2 linked regions of the Minwuia thermotolerans genome follow. The protein of the gene in region 2 binds, or shares a complex with, the protein of the main gene of each other region. Links are inferred from orthologs where the notes say so. Each region holds a gene or a part of one and is shown on either strand. Other genes may lie near its edges.

Evidence for each region.
Region 1: the proteins of CWC60_RS09785 (region 2) and hfq are in contact, whole or in part, in a crystal structure (PDB 3VU3), measured with the Escherichia coli proteins. The link is inferred for Minwuia thermotolerans from one-to-one orthologs.

Annotation. Positions count from the first base shown.
Region 1 is NZ_PIGG01000010.1:184,173-193,403, forward strand. The notes cover bases 2,781-5,697. They hold hfq (RNA chaperone Hfq), read right to left. Parts: upstream 4,405-5,697; coding sequence 4,156-4,404; downstream 2,781-4,155. Other genes in these bases: CWC60_RS02035 (usg protein), read left to right, coding at 2,781-2,816; hflX (GTPase HflX), read right to left, coding at 2,829-4,130; CWC60_RS02050 (D-amino-acid transaminase), read right to left, coding at 4,580-5,467; CWC60_RS02055 (TrkH family potassium uptake protein), read right to left, coding at 5,486-5,697. Also shown: CWC60_RS02020 (DUF4864 domain-containing protein), read right to left, coding at 1-65; groL (chaperonin GroEL), read right to left, coding at 228-1,877; co-chaperone GroES, read right to left, coding at 1,960-2,271; more of CWC60_RS02035, read left to right, coding at 2,553-2,780; more of CWC60_RS02055, read right to left, coding at 5,698-6,946; Trk system potassium transporter TrkA, read right to left, coding at 6,964-8,340; nitrogen assimilation response regulator NtrX, read right to left, coding at 8,395-9,231. UniProt on the Escherichia coli protein: RNA chaperone that binds small regulatory RNA (sRNAs) and mRNAs to facilitate mRNA translational regulation in response to envelope stress, environmental stress and changes in metabolite concentrations.
Region 2 is NZ_PIGG01000031.1:402,663-411,890, reverse strand. Bases 6,278-9,191 are described here. They hold CWC60_RS09785 (catalase), read right to left. Parts: upstream 8,808-9,191; coding sequence 6,747-8,807; downstream 6,278-6,746. Other genes in these bases: CWC60_RS09780 (dihydrolipoyl dehydrogenase family protein), read right to left, coding at 8,940-9,191; CWC60_RS09790 (efflux RND transporter periplasmic adaptor subunit), read right to left, coding at 6,278-6,707. Outside these bases: CWC60_RS09800 (CheR family methyltransferase), read right to left, coding at 1-2,283; CWC60_RS09795 (efflux RND transporter permease subunit), read right to left, coding at 2,461-5,598; more of CWC60_RS09790, read right to left, coding at 5,595-6,277; more of CWC60_RS09780, read right to left, coding at 9,192-9,228.

The sequences.
Region 1 (9,231 bases), on a different replicon or contig from region 2:
GGCGCGGCCAGCGCCGGCCAGGCGAGACAGAGCGCCAGCACGAGGGCGTGAAGGCGGATGCACATGCCCAGATCCTCCGGTTGTTCCGTTGCCGGCAGGATACGCGAGAACGGGCGCCGGCGGATCAATTCACTGGGCCGAAACGCGGAAAGGCCGCGTCCCTTGCGGAACGCGGCCTCCCCTTCGAGCCATTCGGGCGATGACGCCCGGACGGATTTGCCGTCCGGTTACATCATGCCGCCCATGCCGCCCATGCCGCCCATGTCGGGCATGCCGCCGCCGGAGGACTTGTTGTCGTCCGGCCGGTCGGCGACCATGGCCTCGGTGGTGATCAGCAGGCCGGCCACGGACGCGGCGTCCTGCAGCGCGGTGCGAACCACCTTGGTCGGATCGATGACACCGGCCTTGACCAGGTTCTCGTACTTCTCGGTCGCGGCGTTGAAGCCGTAGTTGGCGTCCTTCTGGTCCAGCAGCTTGCCGGCCACGACGGCGCCGTCGACACCGGCGTTCTCGGCGATCTGACGCGCCGGCGCCTGCAGGGCGCGGCGGACGATCTCGACGCCCACGGTCTGGTCGTTGTTGGCGCCCTTGAGGCCTTCAAGCGCCCGCGTGGCGTAGAGCAGCGCGGTGCCGCCGCCCGGAACGATGCCTTCCTCGACCGCGGCGCGGGTGGAGTGGAGGGCGTCGTCGACGCGGTCCTTCTTCTCCTTCACCTCGATCTCGGAAGCGCCGCCGACCTTGATCACCGCAACGCCGCCGGCCAGCTTGGCCAGCCGCTCCTGCAGCTTCTCGCGGTCGTAGTCGGAGGTGGTGTCGTCGATCTGCTTGCGGATCTGGCCGCAGCGAGCCTGGATATTCTCCTTCTCGCCCGAGCCATCAACGATGGTGGTTTCTTCCTTGTTGATGGTGACGCGCTCGGCCTGGCCCAGCATGTCGAGCGTGACGCTCTCCAGCTTGATGCCCAGATCTTCGGAGATCACCTCGCCGCCCGTCAGGATGGCGATGTCCTCCAGCATGGCCTTGCGGCGATCGCCGAAGCCCGGCGCCTTGACGGCGGCGATCTTCAGGCCGCCACGCAGCTTGTTCACCACCAGGGTCGCCAGGGCCTCGCCCTCGACGTCCTCGGCGATGATCAGCAGCGGACGCTGGGACTGAACGACAGCCTCCAGAATCGGCAGCATGGGCTGCAGATTGGACAGCTTCTTCTCGTGCAGCAGGATGTAGGGCTTCTCGAGCTCGGCAACCATCTTCTCGGCGTTGGTCACGAAGTACGGCGAGAGATAGCCGCGGTCGAACTGCATGCCCTCGACGACGTCCAGCTCGGTCTCCAGACCCTTGGACTCCTCGACGGTGATGACGCCTTCCTTGCCGACCTTCTCCATCGCCTCGGCGATCTTGTCGCCGATGTCGGTCTCGCCGTTGGCGGAGATCGTGCCGACCTGAGCCACCTGCGAATTGGTGGTGATGTCGGTCGAGCGCTTCTTGAGATCGGCCACGACCTTCTCGACGGCCAGGTCGATGCCGCGCTTGAGGTCCATCGGGTTCATGCCGGCAGCAACCGACTTCAGGCCTTCGCGCATGATCGAGGCGGCCAGAACGGTAGCGGTGGTGGTGCCGTCGCCGGCTTCATCATTGGTCCTCGAGGCGACCTCGCGGACCATCTGCGCGCCCATGTTCTCGAACTTGTCCTTGAGTTCGATCTCCTTGGCGACGGTGACGCCGTCCTTGGTGATGCGCGGCGCGCCGAACGACTTCTCGATGACCACATTACGGCCCTTGGGGCCCAGGGTCACCTTGACGGCGTCGGCCAGGGTCTCGACGCCCTTCGCCATCTTGGTGCGGGCGTCGATGCCAAATTTCACGTCTTTCACGGACATATTTCGTCAATCTCCCATACAGCTCGCGGCCGGCAGCGGGTCCGGCCTGCGCTTCATTTCACGGATCGGGCGATCCCGGTGCTCAGGCCGCCTTCGCCTGCGCAGAACCTTCGATCACGCCGAGGATGTCGGATTCCTTCATGATCAGGAGATCCTCGCCATCGATCTTGACCTCGGTGCCCGACCACTTGCCGAACAGGATCCGGTCGCCCGCCTTGACGTCCATGGCGACGGTCTCGCCCCGGTCGTTGCGCGCGCCCGGACCGGCGGCGACGATTTCGCCCTCGCTCGGCTTCTCCTTGGCGTTCTCGGGAATGATGATGCCGCCCGCGGTCTTCTCCTCCGACTCGACGCGACGGACGAGCACGCGATCGTGCAAAGGCCGAAAGCCCATCTGGTACCCTCCATAGGTAGGATTATCTGGTATTCCCTCCGTTAGCACTCACTCTACTCGAGTGCTAGCCGACAGGTGAGCGGGAGATAACCACCGCGCAGCCTTCTGTCAACTCGACCGGCGCAAAATTCCGGAGTTTTCATCGAGCCCGCACCGCCAGCTCGGCAGCACTCACGAAACACTGTTGCTAACACATTGATTTAACGATGTTTTTATTGCCTCTATGGGAGAACTCGTCTCACCATGGAGATCGATGCCATCGGAAATCGAGGAGATTGCCCATGACGAACATGGAGATGCAGCTTGCCGGTTACCGGCTGACCACCGCCGAAATCCTCTATCACATGCCCGATCACCCTGGACTGCTCCAGACGTTCGTCTGGCAGACCATGGACCTCGCGCCCGACTATCCGCGGATACGGCAGTTCCTGGAATTCTGGGAAGCGGAGATCGAGGGGCCGCTGCATTCCGTCCGCATCGCCGGCGGCGAACTGATAAAACCCGTGGCCCTGAACCACTGCGACGCCGTCGTCACCCTTCACTAGCAGAAGGCGCCTTCACTCGGCGGCACGCGGCAGCCGGCCCTTGGCCCAGCGGCCGGCATCGGCCGGGGACAGCCGCACCGTGACGTGAACACCGTCGTCCGCATCCTCCCGCGCGACCACTTCGCCATGACTGTAGAGCCAGGCCAGCGCCCGCCCGTCGGTTGCGTCGACCACGTCGCTGATCTCGACCCTGTCTCGGGCGATCCGCCGGGCGATCTCCGCGGCGAGGTCTTCCATCCCCTCCCCCGTCACGGCGGAAATGAGCACGCCAGGATGAGGCAGCGCCGCGGCCTCGGCGCGGAGATGCGCCCGTTCGTCGGGCCCGAGCAGATCCGCCTTGTTCCAGACTTCGATCAGATTCGGATTGTCCGCGACCTCGATGCCCAGCGTCTTCAGGATGCCGTGCACGTCGGCCGCCTGCGCTTCCGAATCGGGTTGCGCGGCATCGCGCACATGCAGGATCAGGTCGGCCTCGGTGACTTCCTCCAGAGTCGCCCGGAAGGCGGCGACGAGCTGCGTCGGCAGATCGGCCACGAATCCCACCGTATCCGAGAGGATCACCGGACGGCCGTCGGCGAGCTGGACCGAGCGCATGGTCGGATCGAGCGTCGCGAACAGCAGATCCCGGGCGAACACGTCGGCGCCGCTCAGGCGGTTGAACAGCGTCGACTTGCCGGCATTGGTGTAGCCGACCAGCGCGACCACCGGATAGGGCACCGCACGGCGCGGCTTGCGGTGCAGTTCGCGGGTGCGGCGCACCTTTTCCAGATCCTGCTTCAGGCGGACGATGCGTTCGTCGATCAGGCGCCGGTCGATCTCGATCTGCCGCTCGCCGGGACCGCCCATGAAGCCCGCGCCGCCGCGCTGACGCTCCAGATGGGTCCATGAACGCACCAGGCGGCTGCGCTGGTACTGGAGATGCGCGAGTTCCACCTGCAGCCGGCCTTCCCGGGTCCGCGCCCGCTCCCCGAAGATCTCGAGGATCAGGCCGGTGCGGTCGATCACCTTGACCTTCAGATCGCGTTCCAGATTGCGTTGCTGCGTGGGGCTGAGCGCGGCGTCGAAGACGGCGAGTTCCAGATCCTCGGCCTGAACCAGAGCAGCCAGTTCCTCGATCTTGCCGACGCCGATCAGCGTGGCCGGTCTCGGCCGATCGAGGCGGATCGTCTCGCTGTGGCGGATATCGAGCCCTATGGCCCGGCAGAGGCCCACGGCCTCCGCCAGCATCGCCTCGGATTCGCGCGTCGCGTCGGCAGGCGTCCAGGGGACGATCAGCATCGTGCGCGCACCGACGGCATTTTCGGGTGCGCTCATAGCCGGCGCCCGCCGGAGAGCGCGGTCAGTCCGGCTGTCCCGGCACACCCTCGAACAGGTCGATCGGATGGGCCGGCATCACCGTCGAGATGGCGTGCTTGTAGACCAGCTGCACGTGAGCGTCGCGCCGCAGCAGGACGCAGAAATTGTCGAACCAGGTGATGATCCCTTGCAGCTTCACGCCGTTCACCAGGAAGATGGTCAGCGGAATCTTGTTCTTTCGAACGTGGTTGAGGAAGACGTCCTGCACGTTCTGTGGACGTTCGCTTGCCATGTGCGTCGTTCCTATTGTTCTTGCGCCGGCAGAAACGCGCCGACGGTGATTTGCCTTCGGCCCGGATACGAAGCCGATATGTATTCAGATTTTCTACTCCCACAACTGGATATCTGGGGAGCGGCGCGTTTCCGAGCAAGTCGAAACGCGCTGGTCGCGACATTGGTACGCGATGTCACGCTACTGTCATGCCAGCCGCCGCTTCCGTGTCCGATCCAGCCACATAGCGTTCGAACATGTCAACCACGCGCGAGGACACACTGCCGGGACGGCCGTTGCCGATCTCGCGGTCGTCAACGCGGACCACGGGCAGCGCCATGCCGCTGGCGCTGGTGAGAAAGACCTCCCGCGCGGTCTTCAGTTCCTCGACGGAGAAGGGCCGTTCCTCGATCTCGATATCCGTTTCCCGGGCCAGCTTCATCAGCGCCAGCCGGGTGATCCCGTTCAGGATGTCGCTGGAGGCCGGCCGGGTAACCAGGCGGCCCGACTGGTCGACGATCCAGGCGTTGGTCGAACTGCCTTCCGTGATCATGCCGTCACCGTCGACCATGAAGGCCTCGTAGGCGCCGGCCTCACGTGCGGACTGCTTGGCCAGGCAATTCGGCAGCAGCGACACGGTCTTGATGTCCCGCCGGGTCCAGCGCTGGTCCGGCACCGTGATCACGGCCACGCCCTCGGCGGCGGCCTTGCGCCGGGCATCGGCGGCCTTGGGCCGGGCATAGATGACGACAGCTGGCTGGGCGTCCCGGGGAAAACCGTGGTCGCGCGCCGCGACGCCGCGGGTGACCTGGATATAGACGAAGCCGTCGCGCACGCGGTTGCGGCGCACCACCTCCTCGATGACCAGGTTCAGCGCCCGATCGGACATCGGCCGGTCGATGCGCAGTTCGCGAAGGCTGCGCGCCAGCCGCTCGACATGGCCAACGCCATCGATCTGCCGGCCGTCGACGATGGGGATGACCTCGTAGACGCCGTCGGAAAACTGGTAGCCCCGGTCCTCCACGTGGACGGCGGCGGACTGGTGCGGCACGTACTGGCCGTTGACGAAGGCAATTCTGGTCAAGTCAGCAATCCATCGATTTCAGCGCCCCCAGAACGAGGGGGAAAACAGGCCGAGCAGCGCGAGCAGTTCCAGCCGGCCGGCCAGCATGCCCGCAATGATAGCGATTTTCGACACCGGATCGAGTTCGCCGATGGCCACCGCTTCGACAGTGACATAGGTGGCGGCGGGGCCAGCGTTGCTGAGCGCGCCGACGGCCAGGGCCAGCGCCGTCGCCAGGTCATGGCCATCCAGATCGATCACCACCGCCAGGATGGCCACCGAGAGCATGAACAGCATCAGGAAGTTCCATGTGGCGCGCAGCACCGGCGGCTCCACCCAGTAGCCGCCATAGGTCACGATGGTGACCGCATTGGGATAGGACAGCCGTGTGAGTTCCGCCCCGCCCTGGCGAATCAGCAGCGCGAAGCGCATCAGCTTGAAACCGCCGGCGGTCGAGCCTGCAGCGCCCCCCACCATCATGATCATCAGCAACAGGATCGACAGCGGCGTCGGCCAGGAGCCCGTGATGATGCCCTGATCGGTCTCCAGACCGAAGAAGCCGGTGGTCGAGGCGACCGCGGCCACTGCGAAGATTGCCTGGCCAAGGCTGCTGGCGAGATCCAGTTCCGTCATGCCCCAGATGATGAGACCCGCCATCAGTGCGGAGATGCCGCACAGCCGTCCGAAGGCGCGGATCTCCGGATCCTCGCGGTAGACCCTGAAGCGGCCGTGGAACGCCGCCCAGTGCAGGGTGAAGTTCAGCGCCGAGCCGAGCATGAAGACGACCAGGACGCCCTGCGCGAAGGATGACAGGCCTGCGACGCCGTTCGTGCTGGTGGTGAACCCGCCGGTAGAGACGGTGGACATGGCGTAGCAGACGGCATGAAAGGCCTGGACGCCGGAAACCCACAGCAGGACCGCGCAGGCCAGGGTGATGATGACGTAGACCCACCAGACCGCCGACAGGGTGTCCTTCAGCCGCGCGACCAGGGTGTTCGCATCGCCTGAGGGGATGGCGCTGCGGTAGACCGCCAGACCGCCCAGACCGAACAGGCCCAGCAGCACGACCGCCAGCATTATCGTCGCCAGACCGCCGATCCACTGCAGTTCGGCGCGCCAGAACAGCATCGAACGCGGCAGCAGCTCCGGCGTGGCGAAGACGCTGTAGCCCGTCGTGGTCAGGCCCGACATCGCCTCCAGATAGCCGTCCAGCGGCCCAACCAGGTTGGCGAAGGGAATCGCGCCGAACATGGGCAGCACGGTCCAGATGAGGCAGGCCAGCAGAAATGCTTCCCGCCGCCCCGCTGCGCGCTGTCTGCCGCCGAGCGAGGCGAGGGTCAGCGCGCCGCCGAACATGCCCGTGATCAGGATGGTGGTGAGAAAGACCGGCCAGGTGCCGACCTCCCCATGGAACAGGGCGATACCGATCGGGAAGATCATGGTCAGGGCGAAGATGACCATCGACCAGCCGAGAACCGACAGCACCGCGGTCAGCGCCATGGCTCAGGCCCCGGGCATCAGAAGAACCGCAGGCCCGCAGACAGCATGCTCTCCAGCTTCTTCACGCTCTCGCGAAGCGCGAACAGGATCACCCGGTCCTTGCGCTGGATCACCATAGAGCCCCGCGGCTTGAGCACCTGGGGGCCGCGTACGATCGCGCCGACGATGACGCCTGCCGGCAGCTCCACTTCCCGCAGCGGCTTGCCGATCAGCAGCGAGGTTTCCAGCGCCTCGGCCTCCATCACCTCGGCGGCGCCGTCGCGGATCGAGTAAATACGCCGGATCCGGCCACGGCGGACGTGCTGCAGGATCGACGAGACGGTGGTGGCGCGCGGGTTGACGGCCACGTCGATGCCGAGCGAGCCGACCAGCGCCTCGTAGGCCTTGTTGTTGACCAGGGCGATCGCCTTCTCGCAGCCGAGCTGCTTGGCCATCAGTGAGACCAGGATGTTGGTCTCGTCGTCGTTCGTCAGCGCCACGATCGCGTGGGCGTTGGAAATGTTGGCTTCTTCGAGGAGCTCGGCGTCCAGGGCGTCGCCGCAGAGCACAACAGCGCTTTCGAGGCGATCCGCCACGAACTCCGCCCGGCTGCGGTCCGATTCGATCACCTTCAGGTTGACCCGGTCCTTCTCCTGCTCCAGATCGCGCCCCAGCACCAGCCCGATATTGCCGCCGCCCACGATGACGATGCGGTGGGCGTCGTGCTCCTCGTGACCGAACAGCGGCATGGCGCGGCGCGCATGCTGGGTGTCGACCACGAAATAGACGTCGTCGCCAGGCAGCATCTGGTCGGTCGGCGACGGCACGAACAGCTTCTCGCCGCGGTTGATGCCGGTGACGATGATGTTGAGATTCGGGAAGAGTTCCGTGAGCTGCCGCAGCGGCTGATGGGCGATCGGGCAGTCATCCTCGATGCGCACGCCGATCATGCGCACCCTGTCGTCCGCGAACGGCAGCATGTCGAAGGCGCCGGGCATGTGCAGCGCGCGGTTGACCGCGTGGGCCACCTCCACTTCTGGCGAGATGATGGCGTCGATCGGCATGTGTTCGCGCGTGAACAGATGGCTGAACGACGGCCGGAGATAGTTCTGCGCCCGGATGCGGGCGATCTTTGTCGGCACGTTGAAGATCGAATGGGCCACCTGGCAGGCGACCATGTTGACCTCGTCGGCGAAGGTCACGGCGATCAGCATCTCAGCGTCCGCCGCGCCGGCGCGGTCGAGCATGTCCGGGTGGGAGGCGAATCCCACCAGGCCGCGCACGTCGTAGGCCTCACTGATCCTCCGGATCAGTTCGGGCGACTGGTCGATGATGGTCACGTCGTTCTGTTCTTCCGCCAGATGGCGGGCGATGTTGGAGCCGACCTGACCCGCGCCGCAGACGATCACTTTCATGGCGCGGACGTTAGCCTGTTTCACGCGGGTGCGGAACAGCCCTTAAATGCCGGTTCAGCGGGCGCCGCGTTCCCCGCCCACGCCCAGCAGTTTCAGCTTGCGGTGCAGGGCCGACCGTTCCATGCCGACAAAGGCTGCGGTCTTGGTGACGTTGCCGCCGAAGCGTTCGATCTGGGCCAGCAGGTATTCGCGCTCGAAGACCTCGCGCGCTTCTCTCAGCGGCATGGCCATGATCTCCTGGCTGGTTTCCGGCCTGAGCGTCGCCGCCGCCGGGTTGGTGATCTCGACCGGCAGCATCTCGACGGTGATCGGCGCGCGCGCCTCGCCCGGCGCCATGATGAGCAGCTGTTCGACGACATTGCGGAGCTGGCGCGCATTGCCCGGCCAGTCATAGGCCTGCAGCGCCGCCATCGCGGCCTCGTCGATGGTGCGCGGCGTCAGCCCGGCGCTGTCGGCGCTGCGCTGCACGAAATAGCGCGCCATGGCCGGGATATCCTCCCGCATCAGGCGTAGCGGCGGGGTCTGGATCGGCACCACATTGAGGCGATGGAACAGGTCGCGGCGGAAGCGGCCGTCATCGGCTTCCACCTGCAGGTCGCGGCTGCTGGACGACAGGACCCGCACGTCAACACGCACCGGCCGGCCGCCGCCGACGCGCTCGAAGGTCTGATCGAGCAGGACGCGCAGGATCTTGTTTTGCGTCTGCTCCGGCATGTCGGAGACCTCGTCCAGGAACAGCGTGCCGCCGTGGGCCTGTTCCAGCAGGCCGATCTTGCGCGAACGCACCTGGCCCCCGGCCGGGGCCTCTTCGCCGAACAGCTCCAGTTCCATGCGCTCGGGTTCGATCATGGCCGCGTTGACCACCACGAAGGGCCCGCCGGCACGCTTCGA
Region 2 (9,228 bases):
GGGGGAGAACCAGCGGACAGCGAGTCCGGTATCGAGAAACAGCGTCTGCACGTCGGTGCTGTTCAACAGGTTGTCGAGATCGCTGGTGCGTTCCCGCAGGGCCTCGACCTTGGAGCGAAGCTGGTTGTTGACCGCGTTGAGCTCCTCGTTGAGCGACTGCAGTTCCTCCTTGGAGGTTTCGAGCTCCTCGTTGGTGGCCCGAAGCTCCTCGTTCATCGACATGATTTCTTCGTTGTAGGACTTCAGGTCCTCCTGGGCCCGGCCCGCCTCGGCGGAGCAGGCGTCCAGTTCCCGCTGCAGCAGCCGGATCTCCTCCTCCAGTTCCCGTTCGCGGGTATCCGAACGCGCCGTTTCCGCGCCGGTGGCCGCCCTGGCCTCCGGTCTTTCGACGAAACTCACCAGCCAGCGGTTCTCGGCGCCCCGGGCGGTCAGCGGCGCCACTTCGATATGGATCGGCATCGTGCCGGCGGGCGTCGAGGCCTGGGCCGGCTCGACATGGACGGCGCCGCTTGCCCGGGCCTGCTCGACGGCGCTGCGCAGCCGCGTCGACATGCCGTCGCGCAGCAGCAGCAGCAGGTTGCGGCTGGGCTCGCCCGCCTGCGGCTTGAGATAGCGTTCGACGCCGCCGTGGAAGTAGAGCACCTCATAGTCCTGATCGATCAGCACCGACGGCGGCGCGTGGCGGTCGGCGAGCGCCTTCAGCGTCAGCTCCGTCGCGCGCGGCGCTGCGCCCGGCCGGGTTCTGGCGGCGGGCGTGGCACTGCTGCCGCCGCCCTGATCTCCGGCCACGGGAAACGGCACGGCGCTGGCGTGCGCGGGTTCGGTCCGCGCGTAGAGCCGCGAGTCCGTGTCGATCGCCTCGAACAGGCCGGTCTCGCCGGAAATGGATTCGACGTTGCCCAGGAAGAGGTATCCGCCGGGGCGCAGCGAGAAATGGAACAGGCGGATGAGCCGGCGCTGGAACTCGGGGCGCAGATAGATCAGCACGTTGCGGCAGACCACCAGGTCCATCCTGGCGAAGGGCGGATCCTGCAACAGGTTCTGGGCCGCGAAGACCACGCTTTCGCGCAGTTCCGGGCGCACCCGCACGGTGTCGCCCTCGCGTTGGAAATACCTGTGCTGGCGCTTCTCGCTCAACGCCTGTACGGCGGCGGCCGGGTAGACGCCCTGGCGCGCGCGCGCCACCGCGGCCTCGGAGATGTCGGTGGCGAAGACTTCGACCCGGCCATGGCGGCGCTGCGCCTCCATTTCCTCGCGCAGCAGGATCGCCAGCGTATAGGCTTCCTCGCCCGAGGCGCAGCCGGCCACCCAGGCGCGCACCACGTCGCCCTGTTCGGACTGAACGATCGGGCGGATCGCCCGTTCCAGCAGCATGTCCCAGGCCGGGGGATCGCGGAAGAAGCCCGTCACCGAGATCAGCAGGTCGTTGGCCAGCGCACGGACCTCCTCCGGATCGCCGTCGAGCCGGGCCACGTAGTCCTCGAACGCGCCGCCGCTCAACTGCAGCCGTCGTTCGATGCGCCGTTGCAGGGTCCCGTTCTTGTAGGGCGTGAAATCCAGCCCGGTTTCCGACCGGATGGCGTTGATGACCGCGCCCAGCCGCCGTTGGCCGTCGGACGAAAGGTCGTCGGAATTGTCGCCGGCCGCATCGTGGTCGCGCAGGGCGATATCGTCCCGGCCCCCGTGGCCGTTGGCGGCGTAGCGGACGATCAGGCCGGCCATCTCCGCCGGGGCGCGGATCGCGTCGACCAGACCGGTCTGGATCGCGTTCTGCGGCATCTCCGGGAACTCGGCCGACTCCGGGGTCTGCGCCAGCACGAGTCCGTTGTGCTCGCGCACTGCGGCGAGGCCAGCCGAGCCGTTGGCGCCGGTGCCGGACAGGACCGCGGCGATGGTCCGCGCGCCCACGTCCTGCGCCAGGGCGGTGAAGATGTCGTCCACCGGATGGTGCGCCGCGCCGGCGGCCCGGTCCTTCGGCAGCAGGCGGCCGTCGCGCACGTCCAGGGTCTGTCCGGGCAGCAGGACATGGACATGCCCGGCCCGGATCGCCGTTTCCCCGGTGATCGACCGCACCGGCAGCCGCGTCGCCGACTGCAGGATTTCCGCCATCATGCTTTCGTGGTCGGGCGAGAGATGGGGGATGACCAGAAAGGCGATATCCGCCGTCCCGTCTTCGCCGATCTTCTCGTCGAGCGCCCTGAAAAACGCCTGATAGGCCGCAAGGGCCCCCGCGGAACCGCCAAGGGCGACCACAGCGAAACTGTCGCCTGTCTTTTCGTTCATCTCCCTGCCCGGATCGCGACGCCGCAGCGTCGGGACGCGGAGGCGTGAATCGTGATGGGACCGTCGAGCTTGCGCGCGGTAATCCCGCTCCGACCATTATTTCTTTTCCGGAACACCTTCGCGCTTCTGGACCTTCAAGGCAAGGTCGGGCCGGCGGAGCCGCATCGAGGGCTCCCGTCATCCGGCCTGTTCCGGTGGTCCGTCGCCGCCGCTTTCGGCCAGTTCGCGGTCGACGCGGCGGCTGGTGGCGCCCGGGGCGCCGCTCCAGGGCGCGATCAGCCTGTAGAGGCCGGGCACGATCAGCAGCGTGATCAGTGTCGCCCCTGCGACGCCCGCCATCACGGTGATGCCGATGACAGATCGGCTCTCGGCGCCCGGGCCGGTCGCCAGCGCCAGCGGGAGGGCGCCGAACAGCGTCGCGATCGAGGTCATCACCACCGGGCGGAAGCGCGTGCGCGCGGCGTCCAGGGTCGCGGTCTCCAAGTCATCGCCGTCCTTGCGGCGGCGGTTGGCGAAGTCGACGACGAGGATAGCGTTCTTGGCCAGCAGGCCGATGGCGAGCAGCAAGCCGATCTGGCTGAAGATGTTGAGGCTGAAGCCGCCGGCCCAGAGCGCCGCCAGCGCCGCGGTCAGCGCCAGCGGCACCGCCAGCATGACGGTCAGCGGATAGTGGAAGCCCGAGAACAGGGCCGCCAGCACCAGATAGACCACCACCAGCGCCATGGCGAAGACGGCCATGACCCCGGCGCTGGATTCGGCGAAGTCGCGCGAAAGCCCGAGATAGGCGGTGCCGGCTTCGGGCGGCAGCCGCTCGGCGGCAATCCGGTCGAGTTCCGCCAGGATGCGCGCCAGATCGGCGCCTTCGGCCGGGACGGCGGAGAGGACGACCGAGGGCCGCCGGTCGATCCGCCGGTAGCTGGTGGCGCTGCCGATGGTTTCGGTCGCGATCACGGCGGCGAGCGGCACCATTTCGCCTTCGGCGTTGCGGACCTGCAGGGCGCCGATGTCGCCGCGGTTCCTCCGGTCGGCGTCCCGTCCGCGGACCATGACCTGATAGGTTTCGCCGTCGCGGTAGAATTCGGTGATGTCGTCGCCGCCCAGAAAGATGCGCAGCGCCTCGCCGATGCGGGCTGCCGAAAGCCCCAGGTCCGCGGCCAGCCGGCGGTCCACGGCGAGCGCGATCTCGGGGCTGCGGCGGCTGAACTCGACCTCCAGATTCCGGACCAGTCCGCTTTCGCGGGCGTTCGCGGCCACCATCCGCGCCCAGCGATAGGCTTCCGCGTAGCCGGGGCCCTGGATGACGAACTGGATCGGCTTGCCGAAGCCTTCCGGCGTCAGGGACGCGGGGCTGATCGGCACGGCCTCGGCGTCGGGCAGCGCCAGGATCGGGCCGGTGACCTCGGCAACCAGGTTCTGCTGGCTGATGTCGCGTTCGCCCCAGGGTTTCAGCTTGGCGATGATGAAGGCTTCGGTGACCTGCGCCGGGCCCTGATTGCCCGTGCCGACGATGGAGATGGTGTCGGCGATCGGGCCGTCCGCGCCCATGTGCGGCTGCAGGATGGCAGCGATCTTCGCCACGGCATCCTTCGTCTCGGCCAGGGTGGCCCCCTCGGGTGCGGAGACCGGGATGAGGAAGGCGCCGCGGTCCTCCGTCGGCGCCAGCTTGCCGGGCAGGCTGGTGAAGAGCAGGTAGCCCGACGCGCCCAGCACGACCGCGATAAGGGCCACCAGCCACGGCGCCGCGAGCAGACGCCGGGCGAGGCCGGCATAGCCCTTCTCCGCCCGGGCCAGCGCGCCGGTGAACAGCCGCGTCACCGGGTTGCCGCCATTGCCGCGGCTGCCGGCCTGCACCGTGCGCGAGGCGAGCATGGCGCCCAGCGTCAGCGCCAGGAAGGAGGAGAACACGACCGCCGCCGTCAAGGTGATGGCGAATTCGGTGAACAGCCGCCCGACAAAGCCGGTCAGCGCCGCGATGGGCAGCAGCACGGCGGCGAGCACGGTGGTTGTCGCGACGACGGCCATGAAGACTTCGCTCGCGCCCCGGACGCCCGCGGCCAGGGCGGGCTCGCCCTCTTCGCGTTTCCGCGTGACGTTCTCCAGCACCACGATGGCGTCGTCGACGACCAGGCCGATGGCCAGCACCAGCGCCAGCAGGGTCAGGGTGTTGATGGTGAAGCCGGCGGCGTACATCACCGCGAAGGCGCCGATGGCGGAAACCGGGATGGTCGAGGCCGGCACCAGCGTGCCGCGCAGGGAACCCAGGGCGAGATAGACCACGGCGATCACCAGAGCGATGGTGATCAGCAGGGTTTTCACCACCTCGCGGATCGATCCCTCGATGAAGGCGGACTGGTCGTAGGAGACCGCGAGGTCGATGTCGGCGGGGATCTGCGGCTCCAGCGCGTCCAGCTCTGCCCGCACCCGTTCGGCGACGGCCAGCGTGTTGGAGCCCGACTGGCGCACCACCCCCAGGCCCACGGCGGGTTCGCCGGAGCGGAAGACGGCAGAGCGGTCGTCCTCGGCCCCCAGCTCGACCGCCGCGACGTCGCCCAGGCGTACTGTGCCGTCCGGGTTTGCGCGCAGCACGAGATCCCGGAAGGCTTCCCGGTCCGGCAACTGGGTGTCGACGCGGACGGTGAACTCGCGGCTTTCGGCCTCGATGCGGCCGGCGGGCGCTTCCAGGTTCTCCCGGCGCAGCGCGGTGGCGACGTCGCTCACCGTGACGCCGCGGGCGGCCATCCGCTCGCGGTCCAGCCAGACGCGCATGGCGTAGCGCCGCTCGCCGCCGACGATCACCTGGCTGACGCCGCGCAGAATCGACAGGCGGTCGACAAGATTGCGGATGGCGAAGTCGGTGAGGGCGCGGCGGTCGCGTTCCGACGAGGTCAGGGTCAGCCACATCATGGCGTCGGCCTGGGCGCTGGCCTTGCGGATGATGGCTTCCTCCGCCTCGTCGGGCAGTTCGCCGCGCACCGCAGAGACCCTGTCGCGCACGTCCGCGGCGGCGGCGTCGAGATCGCGGTAGAGTTCGAAGGCGATCGTGATCTGGGCGAACCCTGCGCGCGAGGTGGAATCGATCAGGTCCACGCCGTCGATGCCGTTGAGATTGTCCTCGACGACCTGGGTGACGTCGCGCTCGACCACCTCCGCCGATGCGCCCGGATAGACGATGGAAACCGATACCTGGGGCGGATCGATATCGGGATATTCCCGGACCGGCAGGCGCAGCGCCGCGGTGACCCCCAGGACCAGGATCAGCAGCGCCGCAACCACCGCGAGCACGGGTCGGCGGACGGCCCGTTCGGACAGGGTCATCGCCGCGCCTCCTCCCCGGCGGGCCGGATGGCGGCCCCGTCCTCGATCTTCTGCAGGCCCTCGGCGACCACCCGGTCGCCTTCGTCCAGTCCCTCGCGGATCTCGATCCTTCGGCCGGTCAGGACACCGGTCTTCACCAGCGTCCGGCGCGCCTTCAGACCCGCGTCCGTTTCCTCGGCGCGGAAGACGAAGCTTTCGAAACCCCGCCGTTCGACGGCCTTGTGCGGCACGAAGACCGCCTCGGGGCAGCGCCCGGTAACCGCCGCGACGGTGATGAAGGCGCCGGGCGTCAGGTCGCAGCCGTCGGGCAGCGCGGCCTCGAAACGGCGCGTGCGGCTGGTCGGGTCGCCGAGCGGCGACACGGTGAGAAGCCGCGCCTGCCGGCAGCCCTCGGGGCCCGAGACGAGGCGCAGAGCGCCGATCCCGGCGGCCTGTTCGGCGACCTCCAGCGGCAGGTCGAAGCGCAGGCGCAGGTCGTCGGTCGTCTTCAGTCTGACGATCTCCTGGCCCGGGCTCAGATAAGCCCCCTCATCGACGGCGACGAAGCCCACCTCGCCGGCGAAGGGCGCGCGGACCCTGCGGTCCTCCAGCCGGGCCTGGGCCGCTTCGAGCTCGGCGCGCGCCGTCGAACGGGCCGCCCGGTCGGTTTCCAGCCGCGCTTCGGTCGCGACTCCTTTCTCGAACAGGAACTGCGAGCGCCCGAGCGCCGCTTCCGCCTCGGCCAGGGCGGCGCGCGCGGCGTTCACGGCGGCCTGTTCGGAGGCATCGTCGAAGCGGATGACGGGCGCGCCCTTCTCGAGACGCTGGCCATCCTCCACCAACACCGTTTCGACGCGCCCGGCGACCTCGGAGGTGATCTCGACGGCTTCGGCGGCGGTTACTTCCGCGCTGGTTTCGAAGCGGTCGAGGGCGGTCGCCAGTTCCACCGGAGCGAGACGGACCGCGACGGCGGACCGGTCTCTCTCGCCGCCGCCATCCTCAGTCTCGGCGCCGAGGACGGCGGCAACCTCCTGCGGCAGCCAGGACCGGACCGTGTCCCAGTAGACGAAGCACGCGGCCACGGCGGCGAGAACGAGCGCCGCCGCGGCTGCGGCCACAATCCTCTTCATGTGCGGACGAGTCCTTTCCTGGCCGTTGGCGGCGGCTGTTCAGGGCAGGTAGTCGGCCTCCCGGTCCCAGAATCGCAGCGCCCGGCATTTCTCGATGAAGGCGCGGGCGTCGCCGGCGTCGGCGACCTTCATGCAGCCGCTGTCCAGCTCGGGTCCGATCGCCGCTTCGAGCACGGGGCGGGCCTGCTCGCCATAGGCGATGAACTTGGCGTGGGCGAAGGCGTCGCTGACGAAGTCGACTGTTGGCTTGTCCTGCTTCACCTGTTCGGCGGTGTTGGACGGCATGACCAGCGCGACGGCGTCGAAGACCACTGACGGTCCGCCGTCGATCTTCTCGTCCGCCGCCAGCGCCGTGCCGTCGGAGAGTTTCGCGCCCGAAATGTGCGGCGCGACGATGGCGACCTTCGTCCCCTCAGCCTCGGCCGCGGAGCGGATTGCGGCAACGAGTTCCGCGTCGGCGCCGTCGGAGACGTAGAGGCCGAGCCGGCGACCGGCGAAGCTGGCCGGGCCGTTCTTCAGAATCGACAGCGCGTCGGAGGGCGGCAGGTCCGTGACCGGCTCCCGGGCCGGCTTGATCTTCTCGGGCAGGCCGTCCATGCCCAGGCCGGCGGCGACCTGTTTCGCCAGGGCGTCGTCGATGTTCTGGAGATGCCCGACCATGCGTTCGCGGATGTCGCCGCGGTCGCACTTGGAGAGTTCGAAGGTCAGGGCGTCGGCGATGTGGCGCTGCTCGACCGCAGTCTGGCTGACGTAGAACTGCCGCGCCTGGCTGTAATAGTCGGCGAAGGTCTCGGAGCGGACGCGCGCCTTCGGGCCGCCCACATTCTCCGGATAGCTCTCGAAACCCTTGTTCGGATTTTCCCGCGGCCCGCTCTCCTCGTCCCAGCTGTTGGGTTCGTAGTTGGCGCGGCCGGTGGGGTTGCGCATCGCCATGTGGCCGTCCTGCTGGTAGTGGCGGACCGGGCATTTCGGCGCGTTGATCGGCAGGTGGGTGAAATTGGTGCTGCCCAGCCGCTTCAACTGGGTGTCGAGATAGGAGAAGTTGCGGCCCTGCAGCAGGGGATCGTTGGTGAAGTCGATGCCGGGGACAATGTTCTGGGTGCAGAAGGCGACCTGCTCCGTCTCGGCGAAGAAATTCTCGACATTGTTGTCGAGCACCAGCCGTCCGATGGTGCGGACCGGCACCTGCTCCTCGGGGATGATCTTCGTCGAATCGAGAACGTCGAACTCGAAGCGTTCGGCGAAATCCTCGTCGAAGACCTGGACGCCAAGCTCCCACTCGGGATAGTCGCCGGCGTCGATCGAATCCCACATGTCGCGGCGGTGGAAGTCCGGGTCCATGCCGTTGATCTTCAGCGCCTCGTTCCAGACCACTGACTGAAGCCCCAGCTTCGGCTTCCAGTGGAACTTCACGAAGTGCGATTCCCCCTCGGCGTTGACCAGCCGGAAGGTATGGACGCCGAACCCCTCCATGAAACGGAAGGAGCGTGGGATCGTGCGGTCCGACATGATCCACATGACCATGTGCATCGACTCCGGACTGAGCGAGATGAAGTCCCAGAAATTGTCGTGCGCCGTCTGCGCCTGCGGAAAGCCACGATCCGGTTCGGGTTTGGCGGCGTGGATCAGGTCGGGGAACTTGATGGCGTCCTGAATGAAGAAGACGGGGATGTTGTTGCCCACCAGATCCCAGTTGCCTTCCTTCGTGTAGAACTTGGTGGCGAAGCCGCGCACGTCGCGGGCGAGATCGGGGGAGCCCTTGCTGCCGGCGACGGTGGAGAACCGCACGAAGACCGGCGTCTTCTCGCCCCGGCGCTGGAACAGGTCGGCCTTCGATAGTTCGGGGATCGGCTCGGTCAGTTCGAAATGGCCGTGCACGCCATAGCCCCGGGCGTGGACGACGCGCTCGGGGATGCGCTCGTGGTCGAAGTGGAAGATCTTCTCCCGGGCGACCTGGTCCTCCATCAGCGAGGGGCCGCGTTCGCCGGCCTTGAGCCAGTTCTGATCGTCTGAAACGGGCGCGCCCTGGGCGGTGGTCATCTGTTCGCCCTTCGCCTTCTGGTGGGTCTCGCCGCCCTTGCCCCTGGGGAGTTCCTTCATGACGCTGTTCCTTGTACCGCTCGGTGGTCCGCCCCATCGTTCGAAGTGTGGGGTCGTTACTTTGCGGTAGGTGAGCAGCCGGGAATCGTTTCAAAGAGGGTCAATCGGACGCACGCCGGGGGGCCGGACGGCTCAGCCGAAGCGGGCGAGAAGCCGTACGATCCGGCGGGTCCGGTCCGAAAACAGCTTCGGTGTGTAGTAGCTGCCGGCGAGGCGTTTCGTGACTTCGCCCATTGTGGGGTAGGGGGCGACGAAGCCGGCGAGATCGGCAACCTTCATCCGCTTCTTCACAGCCAGCGCCCAGATGCCGATCAGGTCGCCGGCGCCGGGCCCGACGATGCCGGCGCCGATGACGCGGCCCTTGTGCACGACTGCCTTGGCCAGTCCTTCGGTGCGGCGCTCGGCCCTGGCGCGGTCGTTG